Cellvibrio sp. PSBB006: one gene and its partners. Each later gene encodes a partner of the first gene's protein in a complex. Links are inferred from orthologs where the notes say so. Each region holds a gene or a part of one and is shown on either strand. Other genes may lie near its edges.

Evidence for each region. Proteins that work in one complex are often made in the same cells at the same time.
Region 2: the proteins of accD (region 1) and accB are in contact, whole or in part, in a solved structure (PDB 8UXZ), measured with the Escherichia coli proteins. The link is inferred for Cellvibrio sp. PSBB006 from one-to-one orthologs.
Region 3: the proteins of accD (region 1) and accC are in contact, whole or in part, in a solved structure (PDB 8UXZ), measured with the Escherichia coli proteins. The link is inferred for Cellvibrio sp. PSBB006 from one-to-one orthologs.

The regions. Positions count from the first base shown.
Region 1 is NZ_CP021382.1:553,322-561,300, reverse strand. Bases 1-2,888 are described here. They hold accD (acetyl-CoA carboxylase, carboxyltransferase subunit beta), read right to left. Parts: upstream 1,931-2,888; coding sequence 1,070-1,930; downstream 1-1,069. Other genes in these bases: trpB (tryptophan synthase subunit beta), read right to left, coding at 2,825-2,888; trpA (tryptophan synthase subunit alpha), read right to left, coding at 1,975-2,784; folC (bifunctional tetrahydrofolate synthase/dihydrofolate synthase), read right to left, coding at 1-1,049. Outside these bases: more of trpB, read right to left, coding at 2,889-4,042; CBR65_RS02585 (phosphoribosylanthranilate isomerase), read right to left, coding at 4,059-4,688; tRNA pseudouridine(38-40) synthase TruA, read right to left, coding at 4,784-5,680; CBR65_RS02575 (FimV/HubP family polar landmark protein), read right to left, coding at 5,770-7,979.
Region 2 is NZ_CP021382.1:4,955,157-4,957,925, reverse strand. It holds accB (acetyl-CoA carboxylase biotin carboxyl carrier protein), read left to right. Parts: upstream 1-1,034; coding sequence 1,035-1,505; downstream 1,506-2,769. Other genes in the region: accC (acetyl-CoA carboxylase biotin carboxylase subunit), read left to right, coding at 1,570-2,769; aroQ (type II 3-dehydroquinate dehydratase), read left to right, coding at 555-995; CBR65_RS20670 (protein-disulfide reductase DsbD), read left to right, coding at 1-161. UniProt on the Escherichia coli protein: This protein is a component of the acetyl coenzyme A carboxylase complex; first, biotin carboxylase catalyzes the carboxylation of the carrier protein and then the transcarboxylase transfers the carboxyl group to form malonyl-CoA.
Region 3 is NZ_CP021382.1:4,954,185-4,957,108, forward strand. It holds accC (acetyl-CoA carboxylase biotin carboxylase subunit), read right to left. Parts: upstream 2,173-2,924; coding sequence 829-2,172; downstream 1-828. Other genes in the region: prmA (50S ribosomal protein L11 methyltransferase), read right to left, coding at 1-772; accB (acetyl-CoA carboxylase biotin carboxyl carrier protein), read right to left, coding at 2,237-2,707; aroQ (type II 3-dehydroquinate dehydratase), read right to left, coding at 2,747-2,924. UniProt on the Escherichia coli protein: This protein is a component of the acetyl coenzyme A carboxylase complex; first, biotin carboxylase catalyzes the carboxylation of the carrier protein and then the transcarboxylase transfers the carboxyl group to form malonyl-CoA.

The DNA of each region.
Region 1 (7,979 bases):
GCGTTGATTAAATGCGTAAGATTTCCCAGGCTATTCGAGCGATCCTTGTCTGCCATCATCGCCACAATACCAATAATGCGTCCCGAGAAATCCTGGGCTTGCAGGCGCCGCGCAAGGTACTGCGTAGCGGCAGGATTGTGCGCAACATCCAGAATAAAATGCTGATTGAGATGGCGCAGTTGTTGAAAGCGCCCGGGAAGCTGTAAATTCTCCAGCACAGAGGCGCAGTCAATTTTACTGAGATCAATTCCGAGCAGATTCACCACTTGCAATGCAGCGGCAAGACTCGGCAAGGGCAACACAGGTAATGGCATCTGCTCCATAACAACGCGTTGATCTGCGGGGTCGAGCCCCCACCAATCCCATCGCATATGCCCTTGAGTAAAAGCAAAACTCTCACCCACACCGTGCCACACAGCAGATACATGTTGCGCTGTGTCCAGCACCGTCTTTGGTGGCACAGGATCAGCGCAAACAACCGGCCGATGCGGACGCATAATGCCCGCTTTTTCCTGTCCGATACTTTCTCGATCATTACCCAACCAGTCCTGGTGATCGAGATCGATACTGGTAATGACAGCAACATCGGCATCAATAATATTGACGGCATCTAGCCGGCCGCCTAGTCCGACCTCCAGCACTATGGCATCCACCTGGTGACAGCGGAATATCTCCAATGCAGCGAGAGTGCCAAACTCAAAATAGGTCAGACTGACAGCGTTACAAGCGAGATAAATCTTTTCGAATGCGTCACAAACCTCTGCCTCAGTGGCATTTACGCCATCAATACAGATGCGTTCGCAATAGTGCAGCAGATGGGGAGATGTATAAACGCCAACTTTTTTCCCTGCGGCGCGCAACAGTGCAGCCGTAGCCGCCACACATGAACCCTTGCCGTTAGTGCCGCCAACCGTGACAACCCTTGCGGAGGGATTCAACAACTGCAATCGTTGAGCGACAACGCGGATGCGCTCCAGCCCCAGGTCGATCTCCTGGGGATGGCAGGTTTCCAGCCACCCCAACCAGTCATTAAGTGATGAAAATTGCATCGAAGCGCAGGGCGAAAAGTTTAAACCGCTGCGCGACGGGTAAATTTCGCCAGCAAGGCAGCAACTTTATCGCGCATGTCACGACGGTGAATGATCATGTCGATAGCTCCATGCTCCAGCAAAAATTCACTGCGCTGGAAACCTTTAGGTAACTTCTGGCGAATGGTTTGCTCGATAATATTTGGACCAGCAAAACCGGCGCGCGCACCCGGCTCAGCGGCATTGATATCACCCAAAAGCGCCAGACTGGCTGACACACCGCCATATACCGGATCTGTCATGATCGAAATATAAGGCGTTCCCTGCATCTTCAAGCGCTCAATCACCGCGCTGGTTTTGGCCATCTGCATCAGAGAAATCAACGCCTCTTGCATGCGAGCGCCGCCCGTAGCGGAGAAACAGATCAACGGAATATTTTCTTCAAGGGCCACTTTGGCAGCGCGGGTAAAACGTTCACCTACCACATATCCCATCGAACCACCGTGGAACGCAAACTCAAAAGCCACTGCTACCACCGGCATACCCTTCAACTCACCCTTCATGGCAATCAAGGCATCTTTTTCGCCCGTAGTTTTCTGGGCTGAGGTTAAACGCTCTTTATATTTTTTGATGTCTTTAAATTTCAGACGGTCAATAGGCTCAACTTCCGTCGCCAATTCCTTACGATTATCTTCATCAAGGAATACATTCAGGCGCGCTCGTGCGCCCATGCGTTTGTGGTGATCGCACTTGGGACAAACATCGAGATTTTTTTCCAGTTCGGGCTTGTAAAGCACTGCATCGCACTTCACACATTTCTCCCACAAACCTTCAGGGACTTTGGTACTGCGCTTGCCTTCCGAGCGCACCACGTTAGGGATAATCTTGTCTAACCAACTCATCGGTTATCTTCTCTCGTTACAGTTTTCGACATTAAAAATCAGTTTTAGCGCGCATCAAGTGCCCGACGGATGCCGCCAACAATATCACCGACTGCCTGAGCAATCGCATCCTGGCCTTGGTCAGCCATACTGCCCATTTTTTCCACCAACACACTACCAACGACTACACCATCCGCGAGGGAGGCAATCGCCTTGGCTGTTTCAGGATCTTTGATGCCAAAACCGACACAAACCGGCAGATCGGTAAGCTTACCAAACTCATCCAGTTTGGCTTTTACCGCACCGACATCCAAGTGACCGGCACCGGTAACACCTTTGAGAGATACATAGTAGAGAAAACCACTGGCGTGGCTGGCAATTTTGCGCGCCCGCTCCAGGGTTGTTGTCGGTGCCAACAGGAAGATGTTATCGAGGCCCGCAGCATCCAAGGCATCCTTCAATACCACGACTTCCTCAGGAGGCAAGTCTACCGTCAACAAACCATCGACGCCTGCTTCGGCTGCAGCCTTGGCGAAAGCTTCGTAGCCAAAACGCTCTACCGGATTGGCGTATCCCATCAATACCAGAGGCGTGTGGTTATTGGTTTTACGAAACTCACTCACCACTTCCAGGGTATTTCTCAAACTGATGTTATGGGCGAGCGCCCGCTCATGTCCTTTCTGGATAACTGGCCCTTCGGCCATCGGATCGGAAAAGGGAACACCCAGCTCGATGACATCAACCCCTTGCTCCACCAGTTTATGCATAGCGGGCAAAGTGGCTGCCGGATAAGGATCGCCATTAACAATATAAGCTACCAATGCTTTACGATTATTGGCCTTAGCTTGACTCAAGACTTGCGAGATTCGACTCATCAATTGAAATTCCTAGACGACTGATAGTGCCCGATGGCGGTTAAACGGTGATTCCATCGATTTCGGCAACAGTGAGAATATCCTTGTCACCCCGGCCGGAAAGATTGGCAATGATAATTTGATCTTTGCCCATGGTAGGTGCAAGTTTCTCCACATAAGCCAAGGCGTGACTGGACTCCAGCGCTGGCATAATGCCCTCAGTCCGCGTTATTTTGCGGAAAGCAGCGAGCGCTTCATCATCATTAATTGCCACATAGTTTACGCGACCAATGTCCTTTAACCAGGAGTGTTCCGGACCTACACCAGGATAATCAAGACCAGCAGATACAGAATGCGTCTCGATAATTTGACCGTTTTCATCTTCCATCAGATACGTGCGGTTGCCATGCAGGACACCGGGAATACCTTTGTTTAAAGGAGCTGCGTGTTTGCCCGTTTCGATACCCAGACCCCCGGCTTCCACGCCGTACATCGCCACCGATTCATCGGTCAGGAATGGATGGAACAAACCAATGGCATTTGAACCACCACCGACACACGCCACCAGGGCATCAGGTAATTTCCCAGCTTGCGCCAGAGATTGTTCACGCGCCTCACGGCCGATTACCGCCTGGAAATCACGCACCAGTTGAGGGTAAGGATGAGGACCCGCGACGGTGCCAATGATATAGAACGTGTCATCCACATTCGTAGCCCAGTCACGCATCGCTTCGTTCATGGCATCTTTTAATGTGCGTGAGCCCGACGTGACGGGAAATACTTCCGCACCAAGTAACTTCATTCGATAGACGTTCAAAGACTGACGTTTGACATCTTCTGCGCCCATATACACTCGGCATTTCAAGCCAAGCCGAGCCGCGACTGTGGCGGTAGCGACGCCGTGCTGCCCTGCCCCGGTCTCGGCGATAACCCGGCCTTTACCGGTAAATTTGGCCAGAAGCGCCTGTCCGATTGTGTTATTAACCTTGTGCGCACCGGTGTGATTAAGATCTTCACGTTTCAAAAATATTTGCGCGCCACCCAGTTCCCGGGTCCAGCGCTCCGCGAAGTACAGCGGAGAAGGTCGGCCTACATAATGGGCCAGATCTTTGTCAAATTCGGCTTGAAAGTCAGGATCATCCTTCAGACGGGTGTAAATAGTGTTTAACTCATCCAGCGCGTATATAAGGGTTTCCGAAACAAAGCGGCCACCATAGGGACCAAAATGACCTTCGGCGTTGGGAAATGCGCTGTAATCAATTACGGAAGACTGCTTGATATCACTCACCGTTTCTTCACCTGTTCGAGCCATGACTGGCATTGATAATAAATTCTCTTACCTTGGCAGCATCTTTCTTACCGGGGGCTGATTCAACACCGCCGCTTACGTCCACCCCATAAACCTTCGTGGTATGAATGGCGTCAGCAACGTTGGCTGCAGTCAATCCACCTGCCAGGACAATGGCTTTATCGGGATTCTTCGGAACCCGCTGCCAATCAAAGGTTTCACCGGTGCCTCCGGGAACTCCGGGGCGGTATGCATCCAGAAGAATTGCTGCCGCTGAAGGGTAGCCCGCTATTGCCGATGTAATATCCAGGGCCGGACGCATACGAATAGCTTTCATGTAAGGTCGACCAAAAGACTCACAATAGGCAGATGTCTCATCGCCATGAAACTGCAATACATGCAATGACACTCGACTCAACACCTCACTCACATAAGCCGGTTCCGCATTAACAAATAAGCCGACAGTTGTAACAAATGGCCCAACGGAACGGGCTATTTCCTGAGCGAGGTCAACATCGATGGCTCGCGGGCTAGGCTCATAAAACACCAGACCAATTGCATCGGCTCCCGCTTCTTGCGCAGCCAATGCATCAGTTACCGAGGTAATACCACAAATTTTTATTCGGGCTCGTGCCACTGTCCAAACCGTTAAGAAAATAAAGCGCCGATACTAACAGAAAACTACCTCAAAAACTGTACCTTGCCGGTTTTTGGCGTCATCACCGATCGATTCTATGGTGCTATAAAACCACCCACCGGTTCGGCTAAAAATAAAGGGCCCGGCGATATTTCGGGCAATGCAAAATGCTCTGGATAACCAACTGACACCAGATACAAGCCAAAGGGCCTTGCGGTTACACCGCCAGCACTGCGATTTTTTGCAGCGAGTACTTCCGCCACCCATGAAGGTGGTACATCGCCGACACCGACCGCAATCAATACGCCCACAATGTTACGCACCATATGATGTAGAAATGCGTTGGCCTGCACCTCCAATACGATCAAATCACCGCGGCGGACGATATGCAGATGATTAATTTTTCGCACTGGGCTGCGCGCCTGGCATTGCGAAGCCCGGAATGATGTAAAGTCATGCTCGCCCACCAAACAAGCGGCACCTTCCCGCATACGGTCCACATCAAGCCGACGGTTTGACCAGGTCACCCGATCATGGGTCAGACTGGAATAGCTCTCTCGATCCGATAGCAGGTAACGGTATGTACGCGCATGTGCGCTGAAACGTGCGTGGAATTGAGGGGCAACATTTTTTGCCCAGCGCACGGCCACACTGGGCGGAAGATGAGCGCGTGTACCCAGTGCCCAGGCACGCTCCGGGCGCTGTGCCAATGTATCAAAATGAACAATTTGCGCAGTGGCATGAACACCTGCATCCGTACGTCCTGCGCATACCAGGGTAACAGGCTCAGCAGCTATGGTTGATAGAGCCACCTCCAACGCTTGCTGCACTGTACTGACACCATTAGGTTGTGTCTGAAACCCATGAAATTCAGCGCCGTTGTATTCAACCGCCATCGCCACCCGTTGCATACCCTCAGGCCAAATAGTGTCAGCCACCACTTCGCCATTGCGGGTATAAACTTTACTGGTAGGGACGTAATTCTCACTCATGTGCGCAATTTCATTAAGAAAGCTAACAGCCACAAATAACAAAGCCTCATGCACCGAAGTGCACAAGGCTTTATTGGCACATCAACAAATCAGGCGTCTATTCGGCCAAGTAAACCTTCAGCTTCTTCGCGCTGCTGGGCATTACCTTCCTGAACAACTTCGGAAAGGATGTCACGCGCACCGTCAGTGTCACCCATATCAATGTAAGCACGCGCCAGATCGAGTTTGGTTGCTGCCTCATCAGTATCGGCAAGGAAGTCCAGCTCGGCATCCATATCAGCCTCAGACATAGTACCAAGCTCGGGCATATCTTCAGCCTCCTCATCCGGAAGTTCAGATAAGGCCTGCTCAAACATATCATCGTCAGCATCAGGCAAATCAGTCGTTGTCAGTGAAGGCTGTTCATCTTCCAGCTGAGCATCGAGATCCGCAAATGCCTTGTCATCGGTCTCACCAAACTCGGCGTCAAGACCTTCCATTTCATGGTCCAGACTTTCCATTTCATGATCCAGCGCTTCCAGATCCAGATCGCTCATGTCCATGTCTGGATTAAAGTCGTCGGTATTATCATCATCTAACGCACGTACTGGCTTTTCTTCCTGCTCTGGCGCGGCTTCGCCAAACGCAATTTCATCTTCTGTGTCTTCTGCCAGTTCAGTTTCTTCAAAGTCGAAACTGAAGTCATCATCCTCCACCGCAGTAGATGTTGGCGATGCCGCTGTTTCTTTGAGCGGAGGCTCGTCATCTAATTCGAACGAAAGCTCTCCCAGGTCATCATCGAAAGAACTGGTTTCTTCTTTCTTTACTTCTGTTTCATCGGTGGCAACAGAGAAGTCATCATCAAGGTCCAGAGTAAACTCATCTTCACCCGCAACCGCATCAGTATCCTGAGGCTCTTCAAATGAGAGGTCGTATCGGGTATTAGCCGTACCTACATCAGACTCTCTTGACAGAGTTTCACCCAATGACAAAGGCTCTGACGACTCTTCTTCCAAATCCAGATCAAAACTGAAATCATCATCGGTGGTAGATGCCGAGGCTTGCTGGGTATCCGCCGGCTCGCCGTACAAATCATCGTCCAGGCCGAAATCAACAGTGTCATCACTGGAAGATAAATCAATGCCATCCTGTGCCGACAGATCGAGGCCCGAATCAAACTCGCCCGCGCCGGGGATGCTTTCGCGCAACTCAGCAGCTCGCTGCAGCTCTGCATGGCTCGCATCACCCAATAAACTGGCATAGTGTTGATCAAACTTGTCGACGTTTTCTGTCTGGGAGTAAACCTCCAGCAACTTCATTCGAATGGGCACTGAAGAGGGCTCTCTTGAGAGAGCTGTCAATAGCATCTCTTCTGCCTGATCGAACTTGCCGTAGGCTATATAGATATCAGCTTCCGCAACCGCATCGCCTGTCTCGGCCTCGGCCGGAAGATCATCTTCATCAAACAGCGGCATCTCATCTTCCGCTTCGCCAGGATAATCTTCCTGATACTCTTCGTTGTATGCTTCTTCATCAGCCGGAGGCATGCTGAAGAAATCGTCTTCTTGTGCAGTTTCCTCTTCCATCGCTTGTTCATTGCGACGGCGGATCAGTGCATAGGCAGCCAACAATAACACCAGCAAACCCGCGCCAATCCAGATAGCGTTATCCACGATGTGATCAACAATGGTGGGCTTGGGTGCGGATTGCACCACACGATTAGGGTTTACCGGTGCAGGCTTCGCTTGTTCGGGCTCCACTACCTGCGGCGCAGGCGTTTCAGCCGGCTCACTTTCAACTGGCGCCTCAAGCTCAGACTCTATGGCAGGCTCTGGCGTTACAACATCACCAGCTACTGGTTCATCCGGTTGCACTTCTTCGGGCTGAATTGCATCCGGCGTTGTAGTTTCAGTTGCCTCGCCCTGCGTTGCGGCTTGTTGACTAGCCGCCAACTGCATCGCGCGAAGCTGCTCATTACTGACATCGACCAAACGCTCCATCGTGTCGATTTGCTCTTCCAGATCCTGAATCCGTGAATTCAGATCGGAATTCTCCATACGCGCTTTGTCGAGTTCTTCCAAAGTAGCAGCCAGTTCATTTTCCAAACCACGGCTGTCGCCCGCATTACTGCCGCTACCCTGTCCGCTGCCATCATAATCGCTGCCGGGTGATGCGAGTCGAACCTGCCCGCTCACATCCTGGGACTCGCGACGCGTAGACACTTCGCGACGCGACGCATTCAACTGAGCCCCCATGGCATTTCCAGACCATTCCTGGTTCTGCATTGCAACCTCAGCAACAGCATCACCACGAGACATGG
Region 2 (2,769 bases), 4.4 Mb from region 1 along the record:
AAATTACCGCCTTGTTAACCGAATATGGCCGCAGTGGCGTCCCTCTCTACTTGTGGTTTCCCGCTGAAACTAGCGGTAAAGCAGAGATTTTGCCGCAATTATTAACACCTGGGCGCCTGATTGAATCAATAAGTGGCCAGAAAACAGCTTTTAACAACTAAATCTACAATTTTGGCAGCCTTTTCCCGGAGCTTCGTGAAAAGTCTGCCAAACACCCCTGATCAGGGCTACAACGTGCCGGCTTCAGAGCTGAACGCGAAATAAAATGAACCTGGCAAATCCGCATTAGTAGCCTAACTTCCTTAAACTTGCCGCTATTTTCGGGCAATTACGCAAAATCTTTCCTGACCCGTGGACAGCCCGTTTTTTTTACGGCAAACTCGCCCCACTTCGCACTAAACACAAGCGGGTTTTTGCAGGTTCCGGTTTGATTTGCTCATAAACCGAACTAGTCTTAGCCAATAAGCTCAAATTCGACGAAGTTCGATGTAACACTGGTGCCATCGGCACACACGTTTGCCAGATACATATCAAGAACAGGATTAACCGAATCCATGGCTACCATTCTGGTACTTCACGGCCCCAACCTTAACCTGCTCGGATTGCGCGAGCCGGGGATTTACGGAGCGGCAACGCTGGATTCCATCAACCAGCAACTCTCCCAGTTGTGCCATGACGCAGGCCACCACCTCCTGACTCTGCAAAGCAATGCGGAATACGAGCTGATCGAACGCATCCACGATGCCCGTAAAGAAGGTGTGGATTTTATCCTGATCAATCCTGCGGCCTTTACCCACACGAGCGTTGCACTGCGCGATGCGCTCCTCGCCGTCGATATCCCATTTATTGAGGTACACCTATCGAATGTCCACAAACGTGAGGGATTCCGGCATCACTCTTACTTTTCCGATGTCGCCCAGGGCGTCATCTGCGGCTTCGGTGCAACCAGTTATGAACTGGCGTTGCGCGCGGCCTTTCAATTGCTAAAGCATTAACCCTATTTCACATACAACCCTTGTTCTAGAGAGGACTCTATGGATATTCGCAAAATTAAAAAATTGATCGAACTGCTGGAAGAATCCGATATCGGTGAGCTGGAGATCAAAGAAGGCGAAGAATCAGTACGTATCAGCCGTAACTACTCAGGTCAGCCGCAGTACATCGCAGCACCAATGCAAGCCGCTTATGCGCCGCAACCGGCCGCGCCCGCCGCTGCACCGGTTTCAGCACCCGCCGCTAACAATGATGCTCCCGCCAAGGCCTCATATGATGGCCATGTTGTGAAATCGCCCATGGTCGGCACCTTTTATCGTTCACCGAGCCCAGGCTCTCCAGCTTTTGCAGAAGTAGGTAAACACGTCAAAGTGGGCGATGTGATTTGTATTATCGAAGCCATGAAGATGATGAACCAGATCGAAGCCGACAAAGCCGGCGTAATTGAAGCCATTCTGGTTGGCGATGGTGAACCGGTCGAGTTTGACCAACCGCTCGTGACAATCGTTTAAGTTATAGAAAGCCAACGAACACGCCGTCGGCGCTGTTTATACGAACGAGCTTAAGGAACTGGTTATGTTTGAAAAAGTTCTTATCGCCAACCGCGGCGAAATTGCGCTGCGTATTCTGCGCGCCTGCAAAGAGATGGGCATCAAAACTGTCGCCGTCCATTCACAGGTAGACCGCAATTTAAAACACGTACGCCTGGCAGACGAATCTGTCTGTATTGGCCCCAATCCTTCACCCAAAAGTTATCTCAATATTCCGGCGATCATCAGCGCCATGGAGATTACCGACGCTGTAGCGGTGCATCCCGGCTATGGATTTCTGGCCGAAAATGCGGATTTTGCTGAGCAAGTGCAAAAAAGTGGTTTTGTGTTTATCGGTCCCGATCCTGACGTTATTCGTATGATGGGCGACAAGGTAGAAGCCATTAAGGCCATGAAGAAAGCCGGTGTACCCACCGTGCCAGGCTCCGACGGGCCGCTGCCAGCAGATAACGCCGAACAATGTCTGGAGATCGGCCGACGTATCGGTTATCCGGTGATCATCAAGGCAGCTGCCGGTGGTGGCGGTCGCGGCATGCGCGTCGTACACACAGAAGCAGCCCTGATGAACTCTATCCATGTTACCCAGGGTGAAGCCAAAGCTGCTTTTGGCGATGGCACCGTGTACATGGAAAAATTCCTGCAAAATCCGCGTCACGTCGAAGTCCAGATCCTGTCCGATGGCCAAGGCAATGCCATTCACCTGGGTGATCGTGACTGCTCTTTGCAACGCCGCCACCAAAAAGTATTGGAAGAGGCACCGGCTCCCGGAATCCCTGAAGATGTACGCCAGGCTACTTACGCATCCTGTGTAAAAGCGTGTGTGGACATTGGGTATCGCGGGGCAGGTACTTTCGAATTCCTGTATGAAGACGGCCGTTTTTACTTCATCGAGATGAACACCCGTATTCAGGTAGAACACCCGGTATCCGAAATGGTGACCGGCATCGACTTGATCAAAGAACAGATTCGCGTTTGTGCGGGTGAAAAACTGTCGATCAAGCAATCCGATATCGTGATTCGCGGCCATTCCTTTGAATGTCGTATCAATGCGGAAGACCCCAAAACCTTTATGCCCTGCCCCGGCCTGGTTAAAAACTACCATGCCCCCGGCGGCTTGGGCGTTCGGGTTGACTCTCATCTTTACAGTGGTTACACCGTTCCGCCCAACTACGATTCCATGATCGCCAAGGTCATCACCTACGGTGAAACCCGCGAGATTGCCCTG
Region 3 (2,924 bases), 4.4 Mb from region 1 along the record:
GGATGCCAGACAAGCAAATCTTGCCGCCGGGTTTGGTCAGTGCGTTAAGATTCGCGGCCAATTCCGCCAATGGGCCGGCCAGGATATTAGCCAAGACTACATCGGCTTGCACTGTTGGGCAGCGCGGTGGCAGGTACACGGGCATGGCATCGGCCGGCAGGTTATTGCGTTTGGCGTTTTCGGTGGTGGCCAATAACGCTTGTGGATCGATATCGACACCGATGACCTGCCTGGCGCCCATCAATAGGGCTGCAACACCGAGGATGCCGGAGCCGCAACCGTAATCCACAATATGCAGATCGGTGAGATCCTGTTGGTCAATCCACTGCAGGCACATAAAGGTGGTGGGGTGGGTGCCGGTACCGAAGGCGAGGCCGGGGTCGAGCATCAGGTTGATCTTGTCCGGCTCAGGCGGTTGCTGCCAGCTGGGGCAAATCCACAGACGTTCACCGCAACGGATCGCATGGTAATTTTTCATCCATTCCCGTTCCCAGTCCTTGTCTTCCAGTAATTCCCATTTATGTTCAGGTAACTCACCACCAAAAATTTTTTGCGCTTGCAGCGTCGCCTTGACGGTATCGATGTCTGCTGAATAGAGCCCGGTAACACTGATATCGTCCCACAGCGGTGTCTCGCCTAATGCGGGTTCGAAAATCGGTTGATCGGCGGCATCTTGCAGGGTGACCGAAACCGCACCGCTGGCCAGTAACGCATCTTCGAGTTTTTCAGTTTGGGGGCGGGTGGCTTTGACCTTGAGTTGTAACCAGGGCATGGGGATCTCGAATCGGGGAGAGGCCGGTCACCCATGACGGGTGACCGGTCGGGATGTTAATTGGCGAGTTTCTTCTCAAGGTAATGGATGTTGACACCACCTTTGCGGAATTCCGTATCGCGCACCAGCATTTGTTGCAGGGGGATATTGGTGCGAATGCCATCAACAATGGTTTCGTCCAGAGCGTTGCGCATACGGTTCAGGGCAATCTCGCGGGTTTCACCGTAGGTGATGACCTTGGCGATCATGGAATCGTAGTTGGGCGGAACGGTGTAACCACTGTAAAGATGAGAGTCAACCCGAACGCCCAAGCCGCCGGGGGCATGGTAGTTTTTAACCAGGCCGGGGCAGGGCATAAAGGTTTTGGGGTCTTCCGCATTGATACGACATTCAAAGGAATGGCCGCGAATCACGATATCGGATTGCTTGATCGACAGTTTTTCACCCGCACAAACGCGAATCTGTTCTTTGATCAAGTCGATGCCGGTCACCATTTCGGATACCGGGTGTTCTACCTGAATACGGGTGTTCATCTCGATGAAGTAAAAACGGCCGTCTTCATACAGGAATTCGAAAGTACCTGCCCCGCGATACCCAATGTCCACACACGCTTTTACACAGGATGCGTAAGTAGCCTGGCGTACATCTTCAGGGATTCCGGGAGCCGGTGCCTCTTCCAATACTTTTTGGTGGCGGCGTTGCAAAGAGCAGTCACGATCACCCAGGTGAATGGCATTGCCTTGGCCATCGGACAGGATCTGGACTTCGACGTGACGCGGATTTTGCAGGAATTTTTCCATGTACACGGTGCCATCGCCAAAAGCAGCTTTGGCTTCACCCTGGGTAACATGGATAGAGTTCATCAGGGCTGCTTCTGTGTGTACGACGCGCATGCCGCGACCGCCACCACCGGCAGCTGCCTTGATGATCACCGGATAACCGATACGTCGGCCGATCTCCAGACATTGTTCGGCGTTATCTGCTGGCAGCGGCCCGTCGGAGCCTGGCACGGTGGGTACACCGGCTTTCTTCATGGCCTTAATGGCTTCTACCTTGTCGCCCATCATACGAATAACGTCAGGATCGGGACCGATAAACACAAAACCACTTTTTTGCACTTGCTCAGCAAAATCCGCATTTTCGGCCAGAAATCCATAGCCGGGATGCACCGCTACAGCGTCGGTAATCTCCATGGCGCTGATGATCGCCGGAATATTGAGATAACTTTTGGGTGAAGGATTGGGGCCAATACAGACAGATTCGTCTGCCAGGCGTACGTGTTTTAAATTGCGGTCTACCTGTGAATGGACGGCGACAGTTTTGATGCCCATCTCTTTGCAGGCGCGCAGAATACGCAGCGCAATTTCGCCGCGGTTGGCGATAAGAACTTTTTCAAACATAACCAGTTCCTTAAGCTCGTTCGTATAAACAGCGCCGACGGCGTGTTCGTTGGCTTTCTATAACTTAAACGATTGTCACGAGCGGTTGGTCAAACTCGACCGGTTCACCATCGCCAACCAGAATGGCTTCAATTACGCCGGCTTTGTCGGCTTCGATCTGGTTCATCATCTTCATGGCTTCGATAATACAAATCACATCGCCCACTTTGACGTGTTTACCTACTTCTGCAAAAGCTGGAGAGCCTGGGCTCGGTGAACGATAAAAGGTGCCGACCATGGGCGATTTCACAACATGGCCATCATATGAGGCCTTGGCGGGAGCATCATTGTTAGCGGCGGGTGCTGAAACCGGTGCAGCGGCGGGCGCGGCCGGTTGCGGCGCATAAGCGGCTTGCATTGGTGCTGCGATGTACTGCGGCTGACCTGAGTAGTTACGGCTGATACGTACTGATTCTTCGCCTTCTTTGATCTCCAGCTCACCGATATCGGATTCTTCCAGCAGTTCGATCAATTTTTTAATTTTGCGAATATCCATAGAGTCCTCTCTAGAACAAGGGTTGTATGTGAAATAGGGTTAATGCTTTAGCAATTGAAAGGCCGCGCGCAACGCCAGTTCATAACTGGTTGCACCGAAGCCGCAGATGACGCCCTGGGCGACATCGGAAAAGTAAGAGTGATGCCGGAATCCCTCACGTTTGTGGACATTCGATAGGTGTACCTCAATAAATGGGATATCGACGGCGAGGAGCGCA